DNA from 4 places in the Alteromonas sp. S015 genome. Region 3 is predicted to be linked to each of the others. Evidence: predicted binding sites of a transcription regulator. Region 3 holds the regulator's gene; each other region holds the start of a gene.
What was found. The regulator sigma-54, encoded in region 3, starts transcription at its own class of promoters, with help from an activator protein. The targets are predictions, from matches to a motif close to GTTGGCACGNNNNTNGNNT.
Positions count from the first base shown of each region.

Region 1: a site for sigma-54 is predicted at 1,837-1,855, ahead of flhA (flagellar biosynthesis protein FlhA). Genes of this name have one in related genera too.
Region 2: a site for sigma-54 is predicted at 3,087-3,105, ahead of V7R42_RS12140 (EF-hand domain-containing protein). Genes of this name have one in related genera too.
Region 4: a site for sigma-54 is predicted at 3,307-3,325, ahead of V7R42_RS11230 (DUF1328 domain-containing protein). Genes of this name have one in related genera too.

Region 1 covers NZ_JAZETO010000001.1:901,873-909,482, reverse strand. The annotation lists gene fliR (flagellar biosynthetic protein FliR) at 1-616, shown strand, start outside; gene flhB (flagellar biosynthesis protein FlhB) at 623-1,747, shown strand; gene flhA (flagellar biosynthesis protein FlhA) at 1,911-4,010, shown strand; gene flhF (flagellar biosynthesis protein FlhF) at 4,040-5,449, shown strand; gene V7R42_RS03925 (MinD/ParA family protein) at 5,455-6,321, shown strand; gene V7R42_RS03920 (RNA polymerase sigma factor FliA) at 6,318-7,049, shown strand; gene cheY (chemotaxis response regulator CheY) at 7,086-7,469, shown strand; gene V7R42_RS03910 (protein phosphatase CheZ) at 7,504-7,610, shown strand, end outside.
Region 2 covers NZ_JAZETO010000005.1:385,981-393,590, forward strand. The annotation lists gene V7R42_RS12120 (hypothetical protein) at 1-104, opposite strand, end outside; gene V7R42_RS12125 (cation diffusion facilitator family transporter) at 206-1,126, opposite strand; gene V7R42_RS12130 (aromatic ring-hydroxylating oxygenase subunit alpha) at 1,289-2,347, shown strand; gene V7R42_RS12135 (GFA family protein) at 2,392-2,790, shown strand; gene V7R42_RS12140 (EF-hand domain-containing protein) at 3,172-3,867, shown strand; gene V7R42_RS12145 (phosphatase PAP2 family protein) at 4,005-4,628, shown strand; gene V7R42_RS12150 (DUF6792 domain-containing protein) at 4,904-5,866, opposite strand; gene phnW (2-aminoethylphosphonate--pyruvate transaminase) at 6,229-7,317, shown strand; gene V7R42_RS12160 (UTRA domain-containing protein) at 7,371-7,610, opposite strand, start outside.
Region 3 covers NZ_JAZETO010000002.1:281,677-289,286, reverse strand. The annotation lists gene V7R42_RS05330 (calcium/sodium antiporter) at 713-1,669, shown strand; gene V7R42_RS05325 (KpsF/GutQ family sugar-phosphate isomerase) at 1,672-2,652, shown strand; gene kdsC (3-deoxy-manno-octulosonate-8-phosphatase KdsC) at 2,653-3,201, shown strand; gene lptC (LPS export ABC transporter periplasmic protein LptC) at 3,198-3,776, shown strand; gene lptA (lipopolysaccharide transport periplasmic protein LptA) at 3,745-4,290, shown strand; gene lptB (LPS export ABC transporter ATP-binding protein) at 4,293-5,018, shown strand; gene V7R42_RS05300 (RNA polymerase factor sigma-54) at 5,092-6,573, shown strand; gene hpf (ribosome hibernation promoting factor) at 6,604-6,891, shown strand; gene ptsN (PTS IIA-like nitrogen regulatory protein PtsN) at 6,905-7,348, shown strand; gene rapZ (RNase adapter RapZ) at 7,432-7,610, shown strand, end outside.
Region 4 covers NZ_JAZETO010000005.1:160,145-167,754, reverse strand. The annotation lists gene V7R42_RS11245 (DUF349 domain-containing protein) at 1-2,538, shown strand, start outside; gene V7R42_RS11240 (hypothetical protein) at 2,552-2,770, shown strand; gene V7R42_RS11235 (hypothetical protein) at 2,855-3,049, opposite strand; gene V7R42_RS11230 (DUF1328 domain-containing protein) at 3,088-3,264, opposite strand; gene V7R42_RS11225 (phosphoribosyl-AMP cyclohydrolase) at 3,696-4,340, opposite strand; gene V7R42_RS11220 (CC0125/CC1285 family lipoprotein) at 5,074-5,652, opposite strand; gene V7R42_RS11215 (hypothetical protein) at 5,677-5,934, opposite strand; gene V7R42_RS11210 (hypothetical protein) at 5,983-6,522, opposite strand; gene V7R42_RS11205 (DUF883 domain-containing protein) at 6,527-6,856, opposite strand; gene V7R42_RS11200 (response regulator) at 7,088-7,610, opposite strand, start outside.

The DNA of each region.
Region 1 (7,610 bases), on a different contig from region 3:
GGTGGTGCCCCCGTCTCCCATTGAAAATTTGGTGGATGTAGGCACATTTTTAATCGTTATTCAGCAGCTGCTGATTGGCATTGCTATCGGTTTTATTTCAATGATGGTGCTCAATACCTTTGTACTAGCGGGGCAAATTATAGCGATGCAAACGGGGTTGGGTTTTGCATCAATTGTCGACCCTGTCAATGGCATTAACGTACCTGCGGTAGGTCAGTTTTATCTGATATTGGCGACGTTGTTGTTTTGGTCGTTGGATGGGCATTTATCCATGATTCAAATGATTGTGATGAGCTTTGAGGCGTTTCCCATAGGCGAAGCATGGTGGACTGGTGAACAGTTTCGCGATATCGCCCATTGGGCCGGTTGGATGTTTATATCGGCAGTCACGCTCTCTCTTGCGCCAATTGTCTCGCTGCTCATTGTGAACTTGGCCTTCGGCGTAATGACTAAAGCTGCGCCGCAGCTTAATATTTTTAGTATCGGTTTTTCCATTGCTCAGGTAATGGGACTGCTCATTATTTGGTTAACGCTAGATAACTTTACTGCACACTTTGAAACCCAATGGTTTAGAGCAGAACAGTTTATGTGTGAATTATTGAATATTTGTCCGTAGGAAAAAATGGCAGATTCAAGCGAAAAAACAGAAGACCCCACGGGGAAAAAACTCGAAGATGCCCGAAAAAAAGGGCAGCTAGCCCGTTCCCGTGAACTGTCTACGGCATTAGTGCTTATTGTCAGTGCTTTTATGTTTTTGTTTGTAGCAGGGTGGATTGCTGAATCTGTTTTCAAACTTACCCAAAGAATGTTTACCCTCTCTCGTGATGAGACCTATGACACTACACACATGTTTGGCGCTTGGGGCGAAGCCTTTTCTGCGGTAGGTCCTGCCGTGCTGCTTTACATGACCGTTGCTATGTTAGCGGGTATCTATGGCTCTATCGCGCTGGGCGGTTTTAACTTTACGTGGGAAGGTGCAAAACCGAAGGGCTCAAAAATGAGCCCTATCCAAGGCTTTAAGCGCATGTTCGGCATGAACGGCTTAGTCGAGTTACTCAAGTCTATTGCGAAAGTTGTGGTCATTATTTGTATGGCAATTGGGGCTTTATTGTTCTTTGAAGACGAAGCGCTACACCTGGACATGGAGCTTTATCCAGGAAATATATTTCACGCTCTCGACATGCTCAAATGGGCGTTTCTTATTTTGGTGTGTGGCATGATTCCCATTGCACTTATTGATGTGCCTTATCAAATGTATAAGCACAACAAAGAAATGAAAATGACCAAGCAAGAGGTTAAAGACGAGCGGAAAAATGCCGAAGGAGATCCTCTGGTAAAAGGCCGTATTCGCCGTATGCAATATCAAGCAGCTACAAAGCGTATGATGCAAGAAGTACCACAAGCAGACGTGGTAGTGACCAACCCCACTCACTTTTCTGTTGCCATTAAATACGATGAGAAGGGCCTGAGAGCGCCGGTTGTTGTTGCTAAAGGCGCTGATGAATTAGCGATGCACATTAGAAAAATTGCAACAGCAAATGACGTACCGCTGATCCCTTCTCCAATGTTAGCACGCGCCATTTTTTACTCTACAGAAGTGGACGATGAAATCCCTAACGCCCTGTTTATGGCAGTAGCGCAGGTGCTAGCGCATGTTTATCAGTTAAAAGCGCATAAAGCAGGAAAAGGTAAGCGTCCTAAGCCGCTGAAACGGGATTTGCCCATCCCGCCTGAATATCGTCGATAATCATAGTAGCCGGCTGGAAAAATTCCTACTCAATCATGATAGCGTTATTTTTAATCGATTAGCGGTCCATTTACTGGTTTAGTAACAAAGCTGGCACGTTAGTTGAAAACTCTCTTGAAGATTCTTATAAAGCGTCAATTTTCTGATAGAGAGACTCCAAGCCATGCAGTTATCTGGTTATCTACAGCGGTTCGATAAAAATCAACTGCAAAATTTTACGAGTGGTTTAGGCGCCCCTATTGTTCTTTTAGCAATTATGGGCATGGTGATATTACCCATGCCGCCGTTCTTATTGGACGTGCTATTTAGCTTTAATATTGCACTGTCGCTTGTGATTATTTTAGTGGCGGTACTTACTCAACGTCCAGTAGACTTCGGTATTTTTCCCCTGGTTTTGCTTATTGCAACGGTTTTGAGACTAGCGCTAAATGTGGCTTCAACCCGCGTTGTTTTACTTTATGGGCATGAGGGCGGTGATGCTGCGGGTAAAGTTATTGAAGCCTTTGGCGCCGTGGTAATTGGCGGCAACTACGCGGTAGGTATTGTCGTCTTCGCTATTCTTCTTATTATCAACTTCAAGGTTGTGACGGCAGGTGCGGGACGTATTTCGGAAGTAAGCGCTCGCTTTACGTTAGATGCTATGCCAGGTAAGCAAATGGCTATCGATGCCGACTTGAACGCAGGGTATATAGATCAAGACCAAGCACGTAAACGCCGCGAAGAGATTACTGCTGAAGCTGACTTTTATGGCTCGATGGACGGTGCGTCAAAGTTTGTAAAAGGAGACGCGGTAGCGGGTCTTTTCATCATGCTCATTAATATCGTTGGTGGTCTATTCATAGGTATGATTCAGCACGGGCTTACATTCGGTAATGCCATAGAAATCTACACAATTTTGACCATTGGTGATGGCTTGGTGGCACAAATACCATCGCTGTTACTGTCCGTCGCTACAGCTATTATTGTTACCCGTGAAAACGAAACACAGGAAATGGGCAAGGAGATTCGCGGTCAGCTCGGAAATAATCAAGCCCTGTATATTGCCTCGGGCGTTTTATTTGTTATGGGTATTATCCCTGGTATGCCGCATATCGCTTTCTTAGGTTTTTCGTTTCTTATAGCTGGCTTTGCTTATTGGCAGTCGGTTCAAGAAAAGAGAAAAGCGGCAGAGCCTAAAGTGCCAGACAATGTAGTCAAAGATAAGTCAGTTACGCCTGAAGTAAAAGAGCTTGGCTGGGACGACGTTCAGCAGGTAGACACTATCGGGTTGGAAGTGGGCTATCGCTTAATTCCGCTTGTTGATAAATCGCAAGGTGGCGAGTTATTAACGCGTATTAAAGGTGTTCGTAAAAAACTATCGCAAGAGCTGGGTTTCCTTATTCCGCCTGTTCACATTCGCGATAACTTGGATTTAGAACCCAACACTTACACCATTGCTATGTTAGGCGTAACGATTGGTGATTCCATCATTAGTCACGATGAAGAGCTTGCGATAAACCCAGGGCAGGTGTTTGGTAAATTAGAAGGGCGCGCCACTAAAGATCCAGCCTTTGGATTAGACGCAGTTTGGATTAAACCAAATAAGCGCGAACACGCACAAACCCTTGGATACACCGTAGTTGATGCAGCTACTGTTGTTGCCACGCATTTAAGTCAATTACTGTCCAATAATGCTTATCAATTGTTAGGGCATGAAGAGGCGCAACAACTTCTTGATATGCTAGCCAAGCAACACCCCAAACTAGTTGAAGGGTTAGTGCCTGATATTCTTCCGCTAAGTACAGTTGTGAAAGTACTGCAAACCTTATTGTTTGAGGGGGTGCCTATTCGCGACATGCGTACTATAGTCCAAACACTGAGTGAATACGGTACGCGCAGCCAAGACCCAGATGTACTCGTGTCTGCAGTGCGTATTGCCCTTAAACGCCTCATTGTTCAAGAGATTACCCAAGGGGCAAAAGAGATACCTGTCATAACCTTGGCGCCAGAGTTGGAACAGATGTTGCACCAGTCACTTCAAGCAGGTGGCGAAGATGGTGCTGGCATTGAGCCAGGCTTGGCTGATAAGCTGCAAAAATCGTTGCAGCAAGCCAGTCAGCAGCAAGAGTTAGATGGAGAGCCTGCGGTACTCCTTACCTCTGGCATGCTACGACCCGTACTATCTCGCTTCTTAAAATATTCGGTTGTTGGGCTTCATGTTCTTTCTTATCAAGAAGTGCCTGACGACAAACAAATAAAAATAGTCAGTTCGGTCGGTCAATAATCTGACACTGGGTGATTGGAGAGGTTGCAATGAAAATTAGACGTTTCTTCGGCAAAGATATGCGTGAGGCGTTAAGCCAAGTTAAAGCTGAATTGGGCAGTGATGCGGTCATCATGTCAAATCGCAAAGTTGCTGACGGTATTGAGCTTGTTGCAGCTTACGACAAAGAGCCTGAAGCCAAGTTGTTCAAGCCTAATGTTTCTCCACAAGGTGCTGCTAAAGTACCAGGCAAGAAAGCCGTGCCTACCTTAAGCGAAATAATCGGTGATGACGGCCCAGATAGTCTGAAAGCATTGTTAGAAAAGCAGCACGGTGGAAGTAGTAGTGTGCCAGGTTCCGTAACGCCAAACTCATCGATGACAGCGAACGCTAAGCACGCCAACGAAATTGCGTCACATTTGGATTTCTCTGACGCATTTATTGACGACATAGAAACGCATTCACCTGTTCAAGAAAACGTGAATCAACACGCTTTTCCTGAGCATCAGGCATCGAGCATAGGTGATACCCCAGCGACACAATCAGCCGAACTAGCTCAAATTAAAGAGGAGCTGGCGTCTTTGCGCGATGTGTTGCAATATCAGGTTGCAGATTTGATGGAAGCGAAGAACAAACGTCAAAAACCTGTTCATCAATATCTAATTACCCGTTTAACGGATATGGGATTAAGTAATGCACTGGCTAAACAGTTAATAAGCTATACTCCAGCACATTATAATGAGCGTGATGCTTGGGTTTATCTTCTTAACCTATTGGCTAATCGCATAAATGTTACAGGAAACGATATACTTAGTGCACAAGGTGCTGTTGCATTAGTAGGACCAACTGGTACAGGTAAAACAACGACTGTTGCGAAACTTGCTGCCCGCTATGCACAGAAATACGGTGCTGAGTCGGTTGCGATGATTACCATTGATACGTATAGAATTGCAGCCTATGAGCAGTTAGCGACATACGGAAAAATTATTGGCTGCACGGTGAGAAAAGCGCAGACTAGTGAAGAACTTGCGGATTTATTATTCCAACTTCGTCATAAGCGACTAGTATTGATTGATACGGCTGGATTTAGCCAAAGGGATAGTCGATTAATTAAACAGATTAAGCAGTTTGATAACGGCCAAATGCCAAATGTTAAAAAATATTTGGTAGCGCAAGCGAATACACAATATCCTGCGTTGCAGAGAATCATTAAAGCGTATGATGATATTGAACTAAGTGGCTGTATTTTCACGAAGTTAGATGAGTGCTACTCTTTAGGAGAGGTGCTCAGTGCAGCGGTTGAATACCAACTACCGGTTAGTTATGTCACCGATGGTCAGAAAGTACCTGAAGACATTAAGATTGCAGAAGCGAAATCTTTGGTTTCCGCTGCTGCAAAGCTTTATAAAAAGTACGGTTTGAATCATACTAGTGGCAACAACGCAATTAAAACAGCATAAGCAGTATGATTGACGACCAAGCGAGTAGCTTAAGAAAAATGAAGCAATCACGGTTAATCAAAGTAATCGCCGTCACCGGTGGTAAAGGTGGCGTAGGTAAAACAAACATTACACTAAACACCGCTATCGCAATGGCGAAGCAGGGTAAACGTGTGATGGTTCTTGATGCGGACCTCGGTCTTGCTAACGTAGATGTTATGTTAGGACTACGTGTTGAGAAAAACTTATCTCATGTGCTTTCTGGCGAATGCACCCTTGATGAAGTATTAGTGACCGGCCCGCACGGTATAAAGATTGCCCCTGCCACATCAGGTACGCAGTCGATGGCCGAATTGTCGCCTACGCAACACGCTGGCCTGATTCGCGCCTTTAGCGAGCTACGATCACAAATTGATGTGCTTATTGTCGATACGGCGGCAGGCATTTCAGACATGGTGTTAAGCTTTTCAAAAGCTTCACAAGACATTATGGTTGTTGTGTGTGACGAGCCTACTTCATTGACAGATGCGTATGCATTGATAAAAATTCTGAATAGAGAACACGGTGTTTTCCGCTTTAAAGTTGTAGCTAATATGGTTCGCGACGTGAGAGAAGGCCAAGAGTTATTTAGTAAGTTGAGCAAAGTGACAGGGCGTTTTTTAGATGTTGCACTAGAATTAGTGGCAACAGTACCGTTTGACGAGAACATTCGTAAAGCGGTACGTAAACAAACATCCATTGTTGATGCTTACCCGGGGTCACCGGCGGCCGTTGCAATTACACAGTTGGCAAGTAAAGCCTTAACATGGCCTATTCCAGCGCAGCCAGGTGGTCACTTAGAGTTTTTTATTGAACAATTAGTTGCAGAAAAAGCCGTAGGAAGTCAGCGTTGAACAGCAAGGCAGCCGCTTATCAACAACAAACCGATAAGGCGCAGTTAGTCGAACGACATGCACCTTTGGTTAAGCGTATAGCGCATCACTTAATAGCGCGATTGCCTGCTAGTGTTTTAGTAGACGATTTAATTCAGTCAGGAATGATTGGATTACTAGAAGCCGCACGTAACTTTGATGGCTCAAAGGGAGCCAGCTTTGAAACGTTTGCTGGTATTCGCATCCGCGGTGCTATGCTAGATGAAATTCGTAAAGGGGACTGGACGCCGCGTTCAGTTCACCGAAATGGTCGCGCCATTACAGAAGCAATTTCGCAAGTAGAAAGCGAAACAGGGCGAGACGCTAGAGATTCTGATATTGCTAACAAGCTTAATGTAAGCTTGCAGGAATATCACCAGATGCTTAATGAAGTAAATGCAGGAAAGCTGGTTGGTATTGAAGACTTAGGTGTGTCAGATGACGTTATATCGACAGAACAAAATCGAGGTAGCGACGCACCACTGGAAGATTTAATGCAAGGCGCTTTTCAAAAGGCGCTTGCCCATGCAATTACGACATTACCTGAAAGAGAGGCGATTGTACTTTCACTGTATTATGATGAAGAGCTGAATCTCAGAGAAATAGGTGAGGTTCTTGATGTAAGTGAGTCGCGAGTCAGTCAAATTCATAGTCAGGCCATGTTAAAACTCAAATCACGAATGAAGTCGTGGCAAGCTGACGAAGAATAGAAATTAATAACAATTAACCCCTCACTGGAGGCTATTTTGGACAAAAGCATGAAAATTCTCGTGGTCGATGATTTTTCAACCATGAGACGTATCATCAAAAACCTACTCAAAGATTTGGGTTTTTCCAACATCCAGGAAGCGGATGACGGAAGTACTGCATTGCCGATGTTGCAGCAAGGTGATTTCGATTTCGTAGTTACCGATTGGAATATGCCAGGTATGCAAGGTATTGACTTGCTTCGCGCAATTAGAGCCGATGACAAACTCAAGCACCTACCAGTACTTATGGTTACTGCTGAAGCGAAAAAAGAGCAAATTGTTGCCGCCGCGCAAGCAGGTGTTAATGGCTATGTTGTTAAGCCGTTCACTGCAGCAACACTTAAAGAAAAATTAGATAAAATATTCGAACGTTTAGGTTGATCCAGACGCTCACCAGAGAAATGAGGTTTACTGGATGTCAACGAATGTAAACGTTCCAATTTCGTTGGAAGAAGCAAAACAGCTTGTCACCTATCTCGAAGAAGGTGACAACGCTTCTGCCAATGCCCTCTTAGAAGCATC
Region 2 (7,610 bases), on a different contig from region 3:
ACACAAAATTCTTCGACATAGTCAGCACCCTGCGGCCCAAGGCAACCCGGTTCTATTCGGTACATTACCAGCAGCTTTTTATATAGCGGAAGTCGCGTTTCCATCACATCTTCAAATAGCTTAAAGATTTGATTATCGGAAAATTTTAGGGATTTTACCAGTCGAGTAATGAGTGAATGCAAGATTTCACATTCACCCCATATCTTTACTCCGCTAGTTCGGGATCTTTTATGAACAAAATATCCATGATGATTGCGGGATCCCACTCGCGCATCTCAGCTTCACATTTCAGTCTAATTTCATCTAATTCACTAATGGTAGCAATAGAGAATGCGTCATCAACAATAATGTGGACTAAAAGATAAACATCCCTCCCACGCTTACTAATTCGCACTTCTACGTGCTCGTATGGCACGTCAGACAACGTTTTCTTGAATTTTTTCTCAATTACCGCCGAGATTGCTTCAGGTGGCGCTTTGTTAATTACCTCATTAAGGCTTTCACGCAGAATCTTAAAAGGTACCGGCAACATTGCCGAACCAAGAATAATCAATAAAACAGGATCAACGTACGGCGACAGTGTTCTATATTCCGTCAACTCTAACGCGTAGGCCAAAATAAAAGCGAACAAAATGGATGCACTTAGCACACCGTCTATCAGCCACGTGTGGGAATCCACTTTTACTAAGTCGGACAGCAAATGCTTACCTTTTACACGCATGTAAAGAGAGATACTAAAACAGCCAACCGTTGCCACAACACCGTAGACCATACCAATACCATACTCAGCTGCGTGCCCACCTGCCAATAAACTCTGAACAGAACTCGCGACGGCAAACACACACGTGGCAATGATAATGAGCGACTTAAACATGTTTAGCGTAGGCTCGATTGCCGTATAACCAAAGTGAAACCGGTCATCATCAGGGCGTTGAACCAAGTTAGCTACTTTAAGTGTTAGCATTGACATAACAAAAGCGATTAACGAGTAAGCGGCGTCAAACAAAATAGCGCCTGAGCCCGTTAAAATGGCAAAACCAAGCGCAACAACGACGAATGCGCCTGCAATATAAAAGGAAAGCGTTAATAGGCGCTTTTCTTCAAGGTGATGGAAGCCAATGTCCATGAAAATCACTTCGAAATTAAGGTGCGCGGATTCTACTCCGATATTTTAAAAAAAATAGTGCTTTGAACGAAAATATTGCTATTTTTTTAACCAATTCAGTGATACATAGCGCCTATACAATTTCGACTTAACGCAATGCGTTTTTAACGCCCATTTTGAACTATGAAAATCGTTACCCACCCTTCTATAAAAAGTTACTTTGATGCAGATGAATGCCGACAGGAAGTCGAGCAGGCTTTCTCTCGTGGGCTTGCTTATGCAGGCCATTCTCTAATGGTGCCAGAAACGTATAGTTATCAAGTGCTGCCGCACTTTAACGACCGTTATGCGTTGTTTAATCAGGGTGAGAACTATGAACTTATATCTAATGTTTGTTTACATCGACAAGCTCAACTTCTTGAAGGACAAGGTCGGGCACGCAGCATTGTTTGTAAGCTCCACTGTTGGGGCTATGACAACACAGGCCAGCTTAAAGGTACGCCCCATTTTAAAGATGCCCCTAACGGTCGGTTGAAAAAGGAGTCACTTTCTAAGTGGAACGGTCTTCTATTTCGAGGGCGCGCTCCCAACATGGATTTATTAGACCTCGAGATCCAAGACTACCTCGACTTTGCCGATTACTTTTACGCCGGTTCTGAAACGACGGAATATCAATTTAACTGGAAGACATTTATCGAGATTTATCTAGAGAACTATCATGTGTACTCCATGCACCCCGGGCTTCGCCAGTTTGTTAAGCCCGATGATTTAGAATGGTCGTTTGGCGATGATTTTTCAGTGCAAAAAGTAGGGCTGGGCGATCAACTTACTAAGCGGACGACGCCATGTTACAGAGAGTTCCAAGACGCATTAATAGCACGTTTCGGGCAAACACTTCCGCGCTATGGCGCAATATGGTGTTTTTTGTACCCTAATATTATGATTGAGTGGTACCCAGATATTATCGTTGTCAGTACGATTTACCCCAAGGGGGCCGGCGCGTGTATAAATCACGTAGAGTTTTACTATCCCAAAGCACTGTATAAAGACATGCCAGATTACTTTGCCGCAGAAAAAGCGGCCTATATGGAAACCGCTGTAGAAGACGAAGAAGCCTGCCTGTTGTTAGAAAAAGGTCGAAGGGCACTGTATTTATCGGGCGAAGAAGAATACGGGCCCATCGACCCCTTTTTAGAAGCGGGCGTGGCGCATTTTTACGCCTGGCTTGCTAAACAGCAGTAATCTTAGTGCTTTAAATGGTGTTACTTTACAAAAAAGGAGTTTTGATGAAAAGGCATAAAGGGTCCTGCTTATGCGGCACCGTAAGGTTTGAAATTAAGGGTGATCTAGACAGTTTTTATCTGTGCCACTGCAAACATTGTCAAAAGGATACAGGTTCGGCCTTCGCTGCCAACCTGTTTTCAAGTTCGGCTATATTAACTTGGCTATCGGGTGTTAACGAAGTCACATCCTTTACCCTAAAAAACACGCGTCATAGCAAAAGCTTTTGTAAAATATGTGGTTCAGCTCTACCCAGCGCTCAATCTCAAAATATGCTTGCTGTACCTGCGGGGTGCTTAGATACAAAACTCCTGATTAAGCCTACTGCACATATTTTTAGTGCAAGCAAAGCGGCGTGGGAAGAAAGTTTGGAAACACTTAAAAAATTTGAGCGCTTACCATAAGAAAACCTGTGTTCTTTTGAAAAAACTATAGCCGGGTTATACCGATCCGCATAGATAATCGCCCACTATGTAAGACTTAACATGTTCACAATCGCGGTGTGTTACCGCAAATAATTGCCTGCTTGAATAACAGCAATTCATTTATCGATTGTATTAATGCGGCCCCTCTTTTTGTACTATTTTCGTTAACAAAAACCGGTAACTTTTTCAGAAAATTCTATAGTTCTCACAATCCTAGCTTGACGCCCCTCTTCCCTCACATCATATAAACCATTGATTAAAGTAAATTTTATACATTTGGCACGTGCTATGAATAACCCTTTGTGAATTCTCTCCTCCGTTTTAAAGCAGTATGGAGGCCGAAAAACCAAGGAGTTAGATATGAAAAAGTTAACAATTGCTACATTAATCAGTGCCGCTCTTTCTACTGGCGCATTTGCCGGCAGCGATATAGAAAAAATCGACACTACATTTGCCGATTTGGATAACGATGATAACGGCTATATTTCACGCGAAGAAGCTGACGACGATGAGATTTATGCACATTTTTCAAAAATTGATGCCAACTCAGACATGCAGCTTTCAGCTGAAGAATTTAACACTCATGTTATGAAGTTCCCCCAACATTTCGATGATGAAGTGCTTGCTACTGCAAAATCGATGAAAGAAAGCATGGGCAAACAAGGTACCATGGAAACAAAAGTTGAAGTTGATACCGATGTAGATGAAGTGGTTGCCGCAACGAATGACAAAAGGCTAACTCACGAGCTAAGAGCTGAAACTAAGTTGAATGCCAAAGGAAACCTAAAAAAGACAAATGTTGAAAAAGTCGCGGATGATACCGTTGTTAACGATAACACGGTTATTGCAGATGAAGCGGTAATTGCGCGCAGTAAATTTGAAATGATGGATGCTAATAATGACGGCGAACTGACCAAAGCCGAAGCGTCAAGAAGTGGCGTAACCCGTGACTTCGATAAAATCGACGTAAATGACGACGAATTGATCACACGGGCTGAATTTCAACGTTATCAGCGTACGCCAGAAAATGACCTAGGCGATAATTCGGAAGAGTAATTGTTAAGTAAGATCAGAGCCGCTCGTGCGGCTCTTTTTTGTGGTTTAACAACTTGCTTTGTGAGCATGCATTTATTGCTGTACACGACAGCAACCTTTTTCAAGGTTTTACTACTTTATCGAACAAGGGATTTTTTATGTTAGCTTCCACAGGAATCAAAGGATTATTTGCGTATCGAGCACTGCGAAAAATGAATGGGCACAGTGCGAAACCAACGCAAAATAAAGGCAACCTAGTTACATCTAGCGCATTAAGCAATGCAACGACGCCCCCATCTGTTGCCACAATTATGGGGTCAGCATACGCGATATCTAAGATGACTGATTCACCAAAGATACAGCGCTTTCTATTGAAGTCAACGCTTTCAGTTTCGGTGGCGGGGCTACTGAATGCTGGTCTTAAGCGCTTAATCGGCCGGAAGCGTCCGCGAGCTGAAAGCGGCCCTGAATTCAAAGGACCTGCCTTAAAAGACAAGTTTAACTCCATGCCTTCGGGACATGCTTGCGCAGTAGCGGCAGTCGCGGGCTCAATTCCTCGTACTTCTGGGCCTCTGCTGTTAGCATCAGCGGCAGGTTTGGCTGCCACCGCTGTTATTGGAAGGTCAAGGACAAAACGTGACGCGCATCATCTCTCAGATGTGTTGGTTGGAAGTTGCCTAGGTTTTGGCGTTGCCTACGCGGTGTCCAAACTCGAAAAGCCCGTTGAAGCTAAGGTTGAAGACCAGAAACAAAGTACTTCCCTGACGAACCGATTTAAATAACGCTAAGCACTTAAATATAAGGTGTGTCCCTTTCTGTTTTAAGAGGGACACGCTTATATTAGGTTAAACCTGACGTGTAACATTAGGTCAATTGTTCATTATCCACTTACCCTAAACTGAGACAGTCTCCTGTGTACTTAAAGAAGGCGTTTAGTAAAATCTTAAAGCCTGGCTTTCGTCCTGAAAGATTGATAAATGCCTGGAGATATTCAAGTCGCTAATTCCTAAGTCCGAAATATGCTGGTCCGCTTGATTCGCCCAATGAACTGTTAGCATCAGTTACTCGTGATGACACCACCAATCGAACAATGAGATGGATGTTTTTCGACATTGTCCAAGCGCCTCTCTCTCATATAATCAATCACCCTCTCGGCTTCTTTGTCTCCTGCAAAAGCAGCAAGTCTTGTTAGCGCAGTGGAAAAGTCTTTCATGTTGTGGTTTGCTATAAGTGAATCTTTATAAAAGTCTATCCACCGAGTATTCATGCCGGGTTCACCGGGATTTTCGTTGTTAGAAGGGTCGAAATCAAAAAGTAGCCACCTCAGTGGTCGTAAGACTTCACCTTTTTCATATACTCTGGTTGCATTGCGAGGTTCTTCATGGGGTTTTCCCAGCGAAAACAATCGCCCTCTGTTTGGCGATCCATTGAAAGAATATGCTTTACTGTTTTCCGTAAAGTCTTGTGCAAACTGGGCAAGCCCCCCACCTAAGGAGTGGCCGACGAATGTGACATAGTCATATGCCAAGCTGGGATTAGCATTCGCCTTTTCAATAACTAAATCTCTGAACAACAGGGATGAAGTAAACTGAGAGTCATCGTTTTTGGTACTAAAAAATCGGAAGTTGGCATACATGAAATCTCCAGAACCATCTGTTCCTCTATATGCGATAATCAATTCTTTTTTACCATTCGAAACAGTTCGATGCCAAGCTTGACCATAGAAACCATTACTTTGCATATTCTTAAACTCGTTTTCATCAATGGTTATTTCTTTCCATTGCTCATTGAGAGGAAGGCAAAGAGTTTCGTCTTCAAGGTAAGCTCTATCTGCTACAACAGAATAAACCCATGTTTCTAAAGCATACTTTTTGTCAGCATGGTTTAGCTCTGTATCGCCGACCCAATGATTTTGAAATTCAGAAAGGTGGGCTTTGCGTATAGGTGCTTGGTTAGGGGCTGAGGAGCACCCTGAAAGAAGCAAAATAAGAAAAATAGTACTGAGATTGATTCCCTTCATTAAGTCGTCCCTTCTAAGCACAGAGCTACTACTCAGTTCTTTCAACTCATATTACAATTGTATATATAATATACAAGCAACGATTGTGCAAATACTGTCTTTTTCTGTTTACCATAACTAGCTATGGGACTGCAAAGTACGTAGAGCGGACGCCCTTACATTGAGATCTTTATAAGGATATTTAAAGGACCGAGGGTAGGAGGATAAAGCGTCATTTTTAGTGAATAAGGTCTGATTAGGTTCACTATTGAATTTTATAATATGACAATTCAGTGAATATTAGTGATCTAAGATTGCCATGGAAATTATTTAACCATACAATTTGGTCTAGACCAGGTTGAAATGTAGTTAGAGAATACCTTATGGCTCATTATTTGTTATTGACCCCCGGCCCGTTAACGACGTCAGACACCGTTAAGCAAGCTATGCTCAAAGATTGGTGTACTTGGGATGATGATTACAACATTGATGTTGTACAAAAAATTCGCCAAACCTTAGTCAGTTTGGCAACTAATTCAAACGACTATTCTAGTGTATTGATGCAAGGTAGTGGCACGTCATCGGTTGAGTCTGTACTAGGCAGCGCTATTTTACCCAATGATAAGTTATTAGTGATTAACAATGGCGCTTATGGCAAACGTATGGCTGAGATTTGCCAAGTACTTGGACTTAACCATCAAGTATTAACCTTTAAAGAAACACAGGCACCAGATATAGCATTGATTGCAAACACCTTAACATCGGGTGATTTTAGTCACTTAGCTATGGTGCATTGTGAAACAACCACTGGGATGCTAAATCCTGTCGAAGCGATAGCTGCACTTTGTAGTGAACATAAGGTCCGTTTTATTTTAGATGCTATGTCGAGTTTTGGTGGCATAACTATGAATGTTGCACAGCTAAATATAGAATTTTTGATTAGCTCCGCCAACAAATGCATTCAAGGTGTGCCAGGTTTTGGATTTGTTATCGGCAAACTATCAGCTATAGAACGTTGTAAAGGCAATGCAAAATCATTAAGCCTAGATCTATACGATCAATGGCATACCATGGAACATTCTAATGGCAAGTGGCGTTTTACCTCACCGACACATGTGGTGAGAGCATTTGGTCAAGCACTCGTAGAACTTGAACAAGAAGGTGGTGTAGCTGCTAGGCAAGCTCGTTATCAACAAAACCAGCAATTATTATGCAATGGCATGAAAGAGCTGGGTTTTCAACCTTTATTGCCGATTGAAATGCACTCGCCTATCATCACTTCTTTTTATTCACCAAGCGCACCTGAATATAATTTTAAACGTTTTTATCAGGAATTGAAGCAATTTGGTTTTGTGATTTATCCGGGAAAGGTTTCAGATGCCGACTGCTTCAGGATTGGCAATATTGGCGAAGTGTATCCAGAAGATATTAAACGCCTTGTCTCGGCAGTTGCTCGAGTAAAATATTGGTAAATAAAAAAGGCCGCTTGGCGGCCTTAAGTTAATTTAAAGATAGTTATATAACCTTATTTACTATCTACTTCTATTTCTATCGCACTATGCACCCAGTATTCAATGTTGTAGTCGACCAGTTCGTCGTGTTGGTTAAAGCGTTTACGAATAATTTTTAGGCACAGAGCGCCACTATTTACATTGAGCAATTCGGCTTTGTCATCAGGTATTACAGTAACTATCAAACGGCTACTTTCATGGGTGATATTGACCCTGTAATCGTGTTCAAAAATAGTCGTAATTGAACCGTCTAA
Region 3 (7,610 bases):
TTTACTGCACAGTTTACTTTACGAACACAAAAAATCAAAAAGGTTTACTCTCCAGTGTACTTTTATGACTTTCAATCGCCAGACGGACATAGAGCGTCGTGTCTAGGCGGTGTAATTTAAGGGCATTGTACGCCTTTTCAAGGCCCTCGCCAAAGTCAAAAAGTTACAAGTTATGTTCGATTAAGACGAATGTTAGGTATCTCGCGCTAAACTACCCAGCCGTAAGTCATAAGTGTTACACAATATCGCTGATATCATCCTATTTCGTTGTTTCTTAACTGAAACTGAATATGATACCAGTCTGCATAGATCATTACCCACTCAGCGAGAGTTAAAATGTTTGTAATCGCGGCGTGTTACCGCAGGTATAGTGGTTCTACATCAAGATAACACAAAAAAGAGTACGGACATTTTAAACTCGCCCTTCGGGAAGGTCTGGCAAGCTTCCTAGCTTCATTCTGAGAATTTGAAAGGGAACAGCCATTCCTGCATTCCCACGCTTCGCTATGAAACTTGCCAGTGCCTTCTGAGTGGGCAATGAACTATGCGGATTGGTATGAGACCTTGGTAGCTTAAATACGCACTAAATTTACTTATTCAGAAAAAATTTACGTTGATTGGCAGTATTCGGCGAAAATAAAACGTTGCGAGCATAGGCAAATGACACGCTTTTTGCGACAATCTAGCGAAATACTTTCTATTACAGGTTGTTGTGCTTTTAAACATTGTCATTTTTCTTGTTGGGTTGATTGTACTAAGCTGGAGCGCTGACCGGTTTGTATATGGCGCATCAGCACTTGCAAAAAACATCGGTATTTCTCCAATGATGATCGGATTAACGATTGTCGCTATGGGATCTTCGGCACCTGAAATTGTGGTTTCCGCCATAGCCTCCGCGAATGGCAATATGAACACCGCCGTGGGTAATGCACTAGGTTCGAACATTACTAACATCGCGTTAGTGTTAGGAATAACGGCACTCGTGAAACCTTTACTCGTTTCATCAACAACATTAAAACGCGAACTTCCAGCGCTCCTCATCATCTCATTGATTGCCATCGGGTTTATGTTTGACGGAGAACTTAAATCTTATGAAGGCATCATTTTACTGGGCTTGTTCATTTTCGTACTGGCTATGATGGCTTGGTTATCGCTGCAGGTAGATAAAGAAGACCCTCTTATCGCCGAAACCGCTGATGAAATTCCTAAAGGTGTATCGAATACATCGGCTCTTATTTGGATTGGTGTTGGCCTTGTTGTTCTGCCTTTGAGTGCTCACTTTTTGGTGAACTCCGCAGTAGAAATTGCCAGATATATGGGCATTTCTGATTTAATCATCGGATTAACTATTATTGCGTTTGGTACAAGTCTACCTGAGCTTGCTGCAAGTATTGCTGGCGTATTGAAAGGAGAAGACGATTTGGCGCTGGGCAACATCATTGGCTCAAATATCTTCAACCTGCTAGCGGTGCTTGGCATGCCTGGTTTAATTGCTCCTGGTATCTTAGACCCCGATGTTTATAACCGAGATATGTACGTAATGCTTGGTCTAACATTGTTACTGTTCTTGTTCAGCTTCGATTTAATTGGTAAGCGTACCATATCAAGAACCAACGGATTTATACTTCTGGCTTGCTTTATCGGCTATCAATTCTGGCTATTCGGATAATCATGAATACACAAACTCAGACCCACTATATCGACTCGGCAAAGCGCGTTATCGAAATAGAAACGCAAGCCATCGCTAACCTTGTAGAACGCTTAAACAGTGAATTTGTTGCTGCCTGCAACATTCTCTTTGCTTGCAAGGGGAAGGTGGTCGTCAGCGGCATGGGTAAATCTGGGCATATTGGCAATAAAATTGCTGCAACGCTAGCCAGTACAGGTACCCCTGCCTTTTTCATGCATCCGGGTGAAGCCAACCACGGCGACCTGGGTATGCTGAGCAAAGGCGATGTCTTACTCGCCATTTCCAACTCGGGCGAAACTAATGAGTTAGTCAACTTGTTGCCCGTTGTTAAGCGCTTGGGGATACAAGTTGTTGCCATGACTAACAGTGCATCGAGCTCGTTGGGTCAGCACGCAGACGTAGTGCTTGATATCAGCGTAGACAAAGAAGCGTGTTCACTAGGTCTTGCACCTACATCAAGCACAACGGCCACACTGGTTATGGGTGATGCTCTGGCGGTAGCGCTGCTCGATCAAAAAGGCTTCACATCAGATGATTTTGCGCTATCACACCCTGGCGGTAGTTTAGGTAGAAAATTGCTACTCAAAGTCAGCGATATAATGCTAAGTGGCAGTGATATTCCCCTCATCAGCGAGAATGCTTCCGTCGCTGATGCGCTGTTAGAAATTTCTAATAAGGGTCTGGGTATGACTGGCGTGATAGCCTCTGATGGTACATTAGCCGGCGTCTTTACCGACGGCGATTTAAGACGAATACTCGATGCCCGCATTGATGTGCACGGTGCAGCAGTGAAAGATGTAATGACTCAAGGCGGTAAAACGACTATCGCAGATCAATTGGCTGTTGAAGCCCTTAACTTAATGGAAACTCACAAGATAAGCGCGTTAATGGTTACTGACGAGAAGCGTAAACCTGTTGGGGCCTTCAACATGCACATGCTATTGAAAGCAGGAGTACTTTAAATGGCAACGACCTTGTATACCGATTTAGACGGAGCGCTCTTTAAAAAGTTAGCGCATATTAAGCTGTTGGTGTGTGACGTAGATGGTGTGTTTTCTGACGGCCGCATTTATCTGGGTAACGAAGGCGAAGAGCTGAAAGCATTCCATACGCGCGATGGATATGGTGTTAAAGCGTTAGTGAGCAATGGAGTCAATGTAGCTGTGATTACAGGTCGCCGCTCTGCCATTGTTGAAAATAGAATGAAGGCACTTAACGTTGCACATATAATTCAGGGCGAAGAGAATAAAGCAGGCGCGCTCAGCGAACTGATGAAAAGCCTTGAGTTAAACACTGATGAAGTAGCTGCGGTTGGTGATGACATGCCAGATACGGGTATGTTTAATCACGTAGCGGTCAAAATTGCGGTTGCCGATGCCCATCCTTACGTGGCAAAAAATGCAAACTGGATTACTTCGCTACCTGGTGGTTTTGGAGCAGTCCGAGAAATTTCGGATACTATTTTGCAAGCCAAAGGTGTATCAAATGAGATTTTTGGAGCGAGTGTATGAGCCTGTTTGGCTTTAATCGCTTAGGATTAAGCATATCTGCGCTATTCATTCTGGCGTTGTTTATGTACATCCCTACGTGGATGGAAGAGCAGCCTGAAATGCAGGGAAGAGGTGAAAACGATGCACTCAAGCCCGCCTACAAAGCGAGAAATCTAACCACTACACTGTACAATCAAGACGGGGAGTTAAATCACAAGGTGTTTGCAGAGTCGATGGAACATTATGACCAGCTTGGCTTTGTATTGTTTCAACAACCTAAATACACGCTTTATACAGAAAACGCGTCGTCGCCCTGGGTGGTGACGGCGAAAGAAGGAACGCTCTACAACAATGAGCTAATCCAACTTGAAAATAGCGTTGTTATTGAAAATCAAACTGCCGATGATTTTGTCAAAAGTTTATCAACCGAATACATCCAGATAAATTTAGACACGAAACAAATGACATCTGATCAACCCGTTGAGATACTAGGTACACAATACCTTATTCTAAGTAACGGGTTTAACGCGAACTTACGCACACAAGAATACGAGCTTTTAGACCATGTACAAACGACTTATTCCCCTAGCAACTAGTCTTATACTTGCCATCGCTAGTGGTGCTGCGCTTGCCAGTGAAGAAGATTTTTCACAGCCCATTAAAATAGGGTCAAACACCCAATTTATTGACGGTAAAAATAAAACCGCGCTTTACAAGGAAGACGTACTCATTACGCAAGGTTCTCTTGTTATTAAAGCTGATGAGGTTGAAGTTATTGCAACAGATGGAAGCGGACGAGAAATATTTATCGCCCGAGGCAAACCTGCAAGCTATTCTCAATCGCTTGAAGACGGTACGCCAGTGTCAGCTAAAGCCAATGAAATACGCTACGAGGTGATCAATCGCACTATTTCTTTAGCGGGTAACGCTGAATTACAACAAGACACCAGCAAAGTACAAGGTGATAAAATCACATTTGACATGATTACTGAGCAATTGCTGGCAACGGGTGGTAAGGGTAAGAATGGTGAAGGTCGCGTAACAACTGTATTTACGCCTGAAACTATTCGTAAAACAACGTCAAAGAAAGACAACAAGGACAATGAATAGCAATGGCAACTTTGAGCGCTAAAAACCTTGCTAAAGCATATAAATCGCGACAAGTTGTTCGCGATGTGAGTCTTTCAGTCTCAACAGGTCAGATTGTCGGCCTTCTTGGGCCTAATGGTGCCGGTAAGACCACTACCTTCTATATGATTGTTGGTTTGGTGAATCTGGATAAAGGCAAGATTGAAATCGACGACAATGAGCTAACTCACCAGCCTATGCACGAGCGTGCACGCCGCGGAATTGGCTACCTACCGCAGGAAGCGTCTATTTTTAGAAAGCTAACGGTACATGAAAATATCATGGCCATACTGCAAACCCGTAAAGATTTAAATTCACTTCAGCAGGAAGAAGAAGCAGATGCGCTACTTGATGAATTTAATATTAACCATATACGTAATAGTACGGGGATGAGTTTATCAGGGGGCGAGCGCCGTCGCGTTGAGATTGCCCGTGCCCTGGCCGCAAAACCGCAATTTATTTTGTTAGACGAACCATTTGCTGGTGTTGATCCAATATCAGTTAATGATATAAAGAAGATAATACAACATCTTCGCGATAGGGGTATTGGAATCCTTATCACAGACCATAACGTACGAGAGACATTGGATGTTTGTGAAAAAGCGTACATTGTGAGTCATGGCGAGCTTATTGCGCAGGGAACCGCGGAACAGGTTTTAAGTAATCAAAAAGTAAGGGATGTATACCTAGGCGAACAATTCAGGCTATAGTTAGTGTAACTGAATTGTCATTTTTCAGTTTCGCTCCGGTATATTCAATTTAGAGCATTAAAATAAGACGTAGATGAAACCATCTTTACAGCTAAAATTTAGCCAACAACTTACCATGACGCCACAGCTTCAGCAGGCCATTAAACTGCTGCAGCTTTCTACACTTGATCTTCAACAGGAAATTCAAGAAGCGCTCGACTCTAATCCACTATTAGAAATTGAAGAAGGTAACGACGAGCCACAGTTAGAAAAGAACAATATCGATAATGACGACGGGGGTTCTGAGGCCACTGCTTCTGCATCTAGTGACACGCTAGAAGCGGGTGATGCATTAGAAAAAAACGATCTTCCCGATGAGCTGCCTATCGACAGCACATGGGATGAATACTACTCCGCTTCATCTTCTCCCGCTCCGGGTCCATCTAATGACGACGAGCAGATCTTCCAAGGTGAGACTACTGAAGATATTCAAGAGCACCTATTGTGGCAAATGCGCCTTACTCATTTCTCGGATACCGATCGCGCTATCGCTACAGCAATCATCGACTCTATCGACGAGTCAGGTTATTTAACCGTTACCCTTGATGAAATTTTAGAAGCGGTTAACGATGATGATATGGAAGAGCCGATTGAAATGGACGAAATAGAATGTGTGCTTAAGCGCATTCAGATGTTCGACCCTATTGGTTCTGGCTCACGCTCTCCACAAGAATGTTTAATGGTGCAATTGCGCCAGTTTTCAGAAGACACACCGTGGCTTGCTGAAGCGAAACAACTGATTGAAGAATACTCTGACTTACTGAGCAGTAAAGACTATCGTACGCTTATGCGTAAAAGCCGATTAAAAGAAGATCAGCTGCGCGAGGCAATGCGTTTACTGCAAACCTTGAATCCTCGTCCAGGTAGTGCTTTAGTTACTAAAGAGCCTGAGTATGTTATTCCTGATGTATCAGTGACCAAAAAGAATGGCCGTTGGGTGGTTGAGCTGAACCCTGACAGTCTGCCTAAACTAAGTGTTAACCAACAGTACGCAGCCATGAGTCGCCGTGCCAAGAATAGTAGCGACTCACAATTCATCCGCTCACACATGCAAGAGGCCAAGTGGTTCATAAAGAGCCTTGAATCTCGCAATGATACATTGATGAAGGTTGCAAACTGTATTGTGCAGCAACAAATGGGCTTTTTTGAGCACGGTCCGGAAATGATGAAACCAATGGTGCTAAATGATGTCGCAGAAATGGTAGATATGCACGAATCGACTATTTCGCGAGTAACAACGCAGAAGTACATGCACACGCCACGTGGAATCTTCGAATTGAAATATTTCTTCTCAAGTCACGTTGCAACTGAGTCTGGTGGTGAATGCTCGTCTACAGCGATTCGAGCATTGATCAAAAAATTAGTGGCCGCTGAAAAGCCCAGCAAGCCGCTAAGCGATAGCAAGATTGCTTCATTGTTGGCCGAACAAGGCATTAAGGTTGCCCGGCGAACAATAGCAAAGTACCGGGAATCTTTATCGATTCCGCCGTCGAACCAACGCAAAAGCCTTATCTAAACGGGCTTAATAATATAAGGAAGACGAAATATGCAAATCAACCTTACTGGTCATCATGTCGAAATCACCGACTCTTTGCGTAATTATGTCGATACGAAGTTCAGCAAACTTGAACGTCACTTTGATCACATTTCTAATGTGCATGTCATCCTGAACGTTGAAAAATTAAATCAAAAAGCCGAAGCGACCGTTCATTTAAGTGGCGCTGAAGTATTCGCATCCTCAGAAAATACAGACATGTATGCGGCGATTGACAGCATGGTTGATAAACTCGACCGGCAGGTAATCAAGCATAAGGAAAAACTGAAAAAACACTAGTAGTCAATTAAGCATGGATATACAAGCCATCGTAAGTCTGGACCGCACCGAGTGTGCGGTTCAGTGTAACAGTAAAAAGCGAATTCTTGAGATCATCGCTGATATCGCTGCCAAGCAAAACGAAAACATTGACCAAGCAACGGTACTCAACAGTTTGATGGCTCGAGAGCGTATGGGTAGCACAGGCATCGGCAATGGTATCGCCCTGCCCCATGGCCGCTTAGCAGGCCTTGAGAAAGTGATAGCAATTGTTGTAACCAGCACGCCTGCTATTGACTTTGACGCCCTTGACGAAAAACCCGTAGACATATTTTTTGCACTACTCGTTCCCGAGGAGCAAACCGAAGGACACCTTCAAACGCTAGCCACAGTGGCAGGCAAACTGAGCGACAAAGAAACGATCAAAGCGATACGTCGCGCAACAACTAGCGACGATATACTTTCTGCATTAAGTTAACCATTAAGCGTCTTTTCATCGTTAAGTAGGCGCCTAATTCAACAACGCGTATATGATTGAACCAGAATATAGGGAGAAGTTAGGTGAAGCTGATTATAATCAGTGGTCGTTCGGGATCTGGTAAATCTGTCGCACTTCGCGCTTTGGAAGATTTAGGTTATTACTGCGTTGACAATATTCCGGTAAACTTACTTCCTACACTGACTCATACCGTTGTGGATGAATATGATCAGGTAGCGGTGAGCATTGATGTAAGAAACTT
Region 4 (7,610 bases), on a different contig from region 3:
GCACTAATTGAAAAAGTGGGGAAGCCGTCTTTTACTCAGTTTGTTTTCTTAGAAGGTGCGAGTACCCAACTGCAAACCCAGCTAATTAATGCTCATTCAGACGTATCGGACTTGCAGAAGCTTGCTAAGAAAGTGTCAGACGATGCGCTTACTACGCAAATTAGTGCGCGGATCGATGCTATCAAAGAGGCTGCAAAGCGCCCGGTAGAGCTCAAAAAACAGCTTACTTTGGTGCTGTCTAAATATCAGGCTTTACTCGACAAGTCAGATGTAGAGACTATTGATGAAAAACGCAATGAGCTGGAGAGCGAGTTGACAGGGCTGTTTGCTCAAATTGATTTACTCACTCCAGAAGACGGCGCTGAATACGAAGAAAAGCGCGCCCGTATAGGTGAGCAGCTTGAGCGATATTTAAGCCGTATTCGCCCTGCATGGGAAGAAAAGCAACAAGCGTCGCAACGTGCCAATACCAAAGCTTTGTGCGAGCAGCAGCTGACTTACGCCAAAGAGCAGGTTGCCTGGCTGTATAATAACCGGCTTTGTGAAGCGACACTTGCTGATGTTGCAACGGTTAATGAAAGCGTACGTGGTGTTGAAGCAACCCTTGAGCAGCTAGCGCGTTTAGATAAAGAATCTGCTATCGATAAGCGAATTACGGAGATCAAGCGCGTTGTCGACGGACTAAATGCGCAGCTTGATCGCTTTTCTATGCAGCAACAATACGGTCAGAAGCTGTTAATTAAACTTCAGTTGCTTGAAGATATTGCCGCTAAGATCGTATCGGTAAACGATAGCGGGTCGGATAAAGGTACTCGTGACGTGAGTGTTGAAGAAGCTAGCGCATCGACTGAGGATTTAAGTCAAGTAAACGGTAGTGATGAAGCACAAAACAGCAGCGTAGTGGCTCTTAAAGCGGAGTTTGACGAAGCACGTCAAGCGTACAAAGCGCTTAGTCGCGAAGTCGATGCCATTCCTAAGGTGTTGTCTAAACGTTTTAACGCAGCGACAAGCAGTGTAAATGCCAAAGATCGTGCTCAAAAATCCAAAGAAAATGAGCAAGTAAAACACATTAGAAAGCACATTAGTGTTATCGACAACTTAATTGCCCAGGGTAAGTTTCGCGTTGCAATTTCTAAGTTTACAAAGCTTCAGGTAAGTTATTCTGCGCTGCCAGATTCAGCGAAAAAGTATGTGGAAAAGCGCTTTGAGAAAACGGCAGCTGATGTGTCGCGCCTAGAAGGGTGGCAGGATTACCTAGCTGCGCCGCGAAAGCCAGCGCTTGTGGAAGAAGCAATCGCGCTGGCAAATGCCGATGTCGATAACATAAAGCAGAGAAGTGAAGCTATTAAGTATCTGCGCAAGCAATGGTTATCTTTAACGTCGTCTTCGTCTGATAGTGAAGAAAGCAGTGAAGATATGTTGTTACAACAGCAATTTGATAATGCACTTGAAAAGGCCTTCGAGCCTTGTAGAGCGCATTACGCAAAGTTAGACGCACAGCGGGCCGCTGCGCGTGAACAGCGCATATCGATTATCGCTACGGTGAAGGCAATGGACATTAACATGCCGGAAGCTGAGTTAGTGAAGGCTTTTGATAGAGTTTCTAAACAGTGGCATGGTACTGGTCAAGTTGAGCGTGAAATATATGAGCAACTGAAGCAAGAGTGGAAGGCGGTGTCATCGCCAATTCAAGCTAAAGTGAATCAATGGCAGAATGACAACCAAACACAAAAGCGTGCGCTGGTTGCTCAGGCTCGTCAACTTTCGTTGCAAGATGATGTGGCTGACGCTGCCGACAAAGCTCAGCAACTGCAAAGTCAATGGAAGGAAGTAGGCCACGCAGGTAAACGCGAAGAAAGCAAGTTGTGGGCAGAATTTAAAGCCGCAAATGATACTGTGTTTGAACGTTTAAAAGCTGAGCGCAAAGTCCAGAACAATGCGTTTAATGCGTTAGTAGATTCGCTACTTAAGCAAGTGGAAGCTATTGACATAAACAGCGATAATATCACGTTCGGTCAATCAATAAATGACATTCGTGCTCAGTTTACCGACTTGCCTAGAGCGCAGCGTACACAAGTTGAGAAAAAGATAGATTCACTTGAAAGTAAGCGTGCTGCGCAAGTTAAAAATGCGCAATCTCAAGCCCTATTGGCGCGGGCTCAGGCTCTGATTTCTTTACTACAGCTTAGTGTAGGTGAGGGAAGTGGTGATGAGCAGTCTCTAGCTGAAACGTTAGGGAAGCGTTGGGCGAGCGTATTAGGTCAGTCTACTGGAAATGAAACAACTCAGCACGACAGACAATGGTTAACGGTAGCCTTGGAAGTCGCAACTGGTATGCCAAGCCCTGATGCAGATGCATCTATACGCTCTAGCGTACAGTTACAAATGATGACAGCTAAGTTGGAACAAGGTGAGGCAGCAGCGCCCCCCGACATTCTTGCAGACTGGTTATCGTACGATTCGATAAGCGAAGCAGATAACCATTACCTTCAACGGGTTATTTCAGTCATTGAAGCGCATCCTGAAATTGTCGCTTAAACGGAAAGCTTATATGGAAAACAGTGTTGAGTTTCAATTTGAAACAGAAATGTTTGCTTATCGGTTTTTTAATACCGTTAAGCATATTGATGCTGAAGGGCTAAAAGTGAAGTTTGGGCGCTCTGATCATCACGTGAGCGTAAAATACCGATATAGGCTTGGTGAGTTTGATTCCACGCTATCTTTACTCGACGATCTTGCCCGTGAGTTAGGTGGTGAGGAAGTGTCTTAACCAACACAGTCAGGTTAAGCGTTTTCGACGACAAATACAAAAAGGGCCAGACATTGTCTGACCCTTTTTTTGATAAAAACGTGATTAACAGTCTTTATCTTCAGCGTCTACGCCTTCTTTCACATCTTCACAAGCGTCTTCAACGGCATTGCCTGCATCGGTAACAATTTCGTCTAATTCTTCGCCTGCGTCTTCGGCTTCACCGTCACCGCATGCTGCTAGTGATAGTGCAAATGCTGATGCTACTAGTACCTTTGAAAGGTTCTTAAATGAAAACATATCCTTACTCCTTTTTCCTATTTAAATACTTTTTACTTTTATGCTCTTGGTGCTTTTCCACGTAGCGCATTTGCGATAAGTGAAATTACGAGCAACGCGATAAACACAAAGAACAGAAATTGTGCGATACCTGTTGCTGCACCTGCGATGCCACCGAAACCAAAAACTGCTGCAATAATGGCGATGATAAAAAATGTGATTGCCCAACCTAACATAACTTAATCCTCGAATTGCTTCCGTTACTTTCACATTAACTAATGCTATCTCCGTGCCTGTTTTATAAGTATTTGAAATATATCTATATATTCTGATTTTTCTATGGTTGCTAGACCGTATCTGCAGTTAATTAACGTCACGATTACACGTACGAATGCATTTTTTACATGATTGAGGCAGACCCTTGTCTCCCAATTTTATTCAAAGCGTATTAAGGGCCTTTTGTTTGGGTTCTTGTTTGGATCTTACCCGCTTCCGAAGAACGTGAGAGCGAGGTTGTGGTTCGTGATGGCGTCACAATTCGTTTGCGTACGTAGCTTTTCTCATTGAAAATAAAAAAGAGGCGAAGTGAAAGAGAAGGAACGCTTTGCCTGTAAAGGGAGAGTGTTATGCCCCTCTCACTTTTAAGAATTGAAGGGCTAAGGACTATTTAGTTACTGTTTGGTTTGTACGGCAATGAGGATTGGTGAGCAACAATACGCAGGTCGCCGTCACTATCTTTAACATAGGCAAAGGTATATTCCACTTTCGTTTCGCCACCTTTTGTGTCAGTAAAGAAGTAGTTACCCATGGCAACAGCCATTCGACAGCTGTTGTTGATAATACCCACATTGTCGAATTTCACATTCGTGTAAGGCTTTATTGCAAAGCCTTTGTCTTCTTCGTAAGCGTCATTACCACCAACAAAGTAAGAAAGTGCAGCGTCAAAGCTTGAGCGGAACTGGTCGTTGGCAGCAAGCGTTGGTTTAAACAGCACGCTGCTTAAGTCGTAACCGTACATAGCTTGTATGAAATCTGCGGCCTCGCCGGAGTAATCACCGTCGTTACTAAACACTGCACCAATTCGCACTATGCCATCACCCCACTTCTGTTGTGCGGCTACCACCTCTCGCTCAGTAATACATTCATCTGAATAAAGTAGTGCGTTGTCCAGCGCTTTAGCTTTTAACGCCGGTACATTAGGTTTAGCTGAATGCGTCATTTGTGGTTTTGCCACTGCACTGCAACCGGTTACTAACATGACGGTGGTTGCTACAAAGGTTGCTTTTGTTACTAACGTGTTTAGCTTTTTCATCGTCTGACTCCTTAGTCATATGCAAAATAAATATTTGTTATTTACTGATTCGTTTGCCTAGAGCAGAACCTGTATCACATTGTTGATAGAGGTCTATAAATCTGCTCTACAGTTCATGAACTTAATGATAGCTAGCTACGATGAAGGAGACTTTTGTACAGCATTAATAGAAGATTAACGGGTCATTAAAAGTGAAATGTCCCACGGTATGCTAGTTTAAGAGCTATGCACGTCTTATTTGTCATTTAAGTAAGCGCGCATTATTGTTGTATTACTTCATTGATATTGAGTGAGTTATGCCCAAACTTATGTGTTACTTGTATGCGAAGGAATGGAACCACTCAACTTTGCAGGTCCTTAATTGGCTTTTCTTGAGACGCTCAGTGTATGGAAGCTAGCCAAAAATTAAAGGTAGTGGTTTGGTAGCGGCAGTATCATCGACGCTTTTTAAAAGAAACTAATACGACACCGGCACAATTTGTAGAAAAGTAATGAGTGCAGCCAATCAGTGGCCTATAACTCACCACTGAAAAAGAAATAAAGACTATTGCACTGGTTATAGGCTTTGAATCATACCTCTGTTTCTCCATGCATTAGAGCGATGCTTTTCAGTAATGCCAACTAGGGCCTGTTGAACTTTGATGTACAACAAAAATCAACAGGCCCTAGGTACCGAAAAGCATTTCTATTAAAAAACTGGTGTTTTCGTGTAGGTGAGTAGGATGATGCTCACTTAGTTTCCATTTTTGGACGCTAGAGGCTCCGAAAGTATGTCTAAGACAGAGAAAGCGCTTTTGCCCAGTTGAATTTTATCATTCGCCATCTTTACATTAATAGTAAAGTAGATGTCGTTAATCTGAGTTTTCACGACATCGTTTGAGCTTGGGACTGCCATCGGCTGAGCGACTTCATCACAACCTGACATGGTGCACTGCGTATTTGTTTGAAATGCAGCAGGTTCTTCGTTATTTGCCATAATTTCACGAGCTAAAACTGGCTTTTTATCTACGTTGGTTTTAACAATAGCTAAATAAGTAAAACCTTGTTTTTGCGCAATTTCCGCTGCCCTGTAAAGGGTATATTGCTGAACTTTGTCAGCAGCCGTTTTATCTGTTGCTTTGAAAAGAATTTTGTATTCGTTTTCAGCTATCTTTTCGCTGGAATAGCCATAGGCCGCTTTAGTATTCGCCGACTTGTAAGGGGTAGGGGCTGCTACAGGGGTCGATGAACAACCTACTATTGCAAGGCTAAACGCCGTACTAACACAGGCTAGTATCGTACGACTTTTCTTCATATTCTTTTTGTTGTTCATCTCACATATTCCTTAGTACTGTGATCATTGAAATAGTGACAGTAACGCAGTTCTACCTAATGTTATTAAGGCTTGGTTACGTTTTGCTTTGGGTTTTGCGTCTACTGCACCTTTGTATGCGCCAATGGCCGCGATGCCAAGTAATGTATCGGGCTTACCCATCATGAGTTTACATTGCCTTTTCGCTTGCGTAAGCGCAACATCTGCATGATGTTTTTGCGAAAAATAAGCATGCTCTTTTTGCGCAATATCTTTTATGTTGGCTTTTAAAAAAATGTTCATTGCTTTTCTCACTATTGGCCGAAGCTTTGCGCAATGCTGAAACTTTCTTTATTCGAATACGCGTCGCCACGTTTGAATGAGTCTGCTAAAGCTCAGGTAATTGAATGAATTTTGGGCAAGTTTAAACAGTCCAAAAGCTACTAGGCTGTTTAATGCGAGCAACACAAGTGGGACTACTACATAGCTAACTCCTATACTGTAAAGTATAGCGCCAATGGCAATGTTTAAAATGAGCCAACATACTGTGCCCACGGCAAATGCCGCTAAACATGCGAATACTGTGACAAAGAAACTCTTCTTTATGAGCATTAACTCACTATTTGTGAGCTCCAAAAGTGCGAAAACCTGTGCTTTTCGCTGAGTAAACGCTTCGCCAAATGCCGAGAAAATATCCGAAAATGATGGATCGGGATAATTTTGTTCCGACGTATTCTGTTGCGCCGATTGCCCTGAGTCTGTCGATGCAGCGTTTGCATCGTCACCAATGCTTTTGACATAAAGATTCGCCTGCGCCGAGGGTGGCGTCAGGCGAAAGGGATTTTCTTCACACAAATTAAAATTTGCTCTTCGAAAATCTGGTGCTGTCATCGTATTACTTCTTACGTAAAAGTGATGTCACTAACATCCCTGCTGCGAAAGCGATACCCGCAGTCGCTACTGGGTTTTCAATGGCATATTTACGTACTTTTGAAGCTTGCCACTTCTGTTGCGCAAGACGCTTTCGTGCTGACATATTCTCTGCAGACGATGTTGCAGTGCGACGGATATTTTCCTCTGCAATGCTTGCACTATCTGCTAATTTGTCGACTGACGCATGAAGAGAATCTTTCAGTTGATCCGTTACTGGGTGATTCGGCTCAGCCACGCCATTTGCACCGTTAGTTTTAACTGTTTGCGATTTAGCTGAAGTTTGTGTAGCCATAATACTCTCCTTAATATTTTGGGTTCACAAGGAAAGCTGCAACTGGTATACCAAATTATTATCCCTTTGATTTATATGTTTTATTTTTGTTTTAATGTTGTTTGAATAGATATTTATGTGCAAGTCTCACACACTGTGATGTCTTGCGTCTGTAATATTTTCTTGGTCTTGATAATAAGCCGCTCAACCCCTCACTTTCTTTAATGGTTAGCAGCGACAAAATTAAAATTTCTAGCCTACCACAGACGCTAGATCATCTTTCGTGACAGGTTTGAGTAATGCGCTATTGATGCCTATGGATGTCATAGCTTCAGAGTCTGCCTCGTGACCACTTACAATAGTGAGAATGGCATCGGGTAGCTTTTGCCTGAGCTCAGTCGCCAAGTCGTAACCATCGTAGTCGGGAAGGGTGAGGTCCATTAGAATGTGATCGAAACTCTGGTTTTCTGCAGCCTGTAATGCTTCGGCACCGCTGTACTGAGTGATAACGCTATGACCCAAGTGTGAAAGAAACAATTGCAAAAGCTCTGCCGCATCCTCATCGTCTTCAACAACGAGTATGTGCTTTTTGGCAGATTCATCTGAATTATCGTTTGAATCGGGAGATTGTGCTTGTAGCTCAGCCGAAGTGTTAGCGGTATGCCCTTGATAAGAGGTCTCGTCTTCTGGCGCATGCGGCTTGTTGATTGGCATATCTGCAACTTGCGCTTCCACGTTGGTAAATGTTACGAGATTACCCGGCGGAAGGTATTGC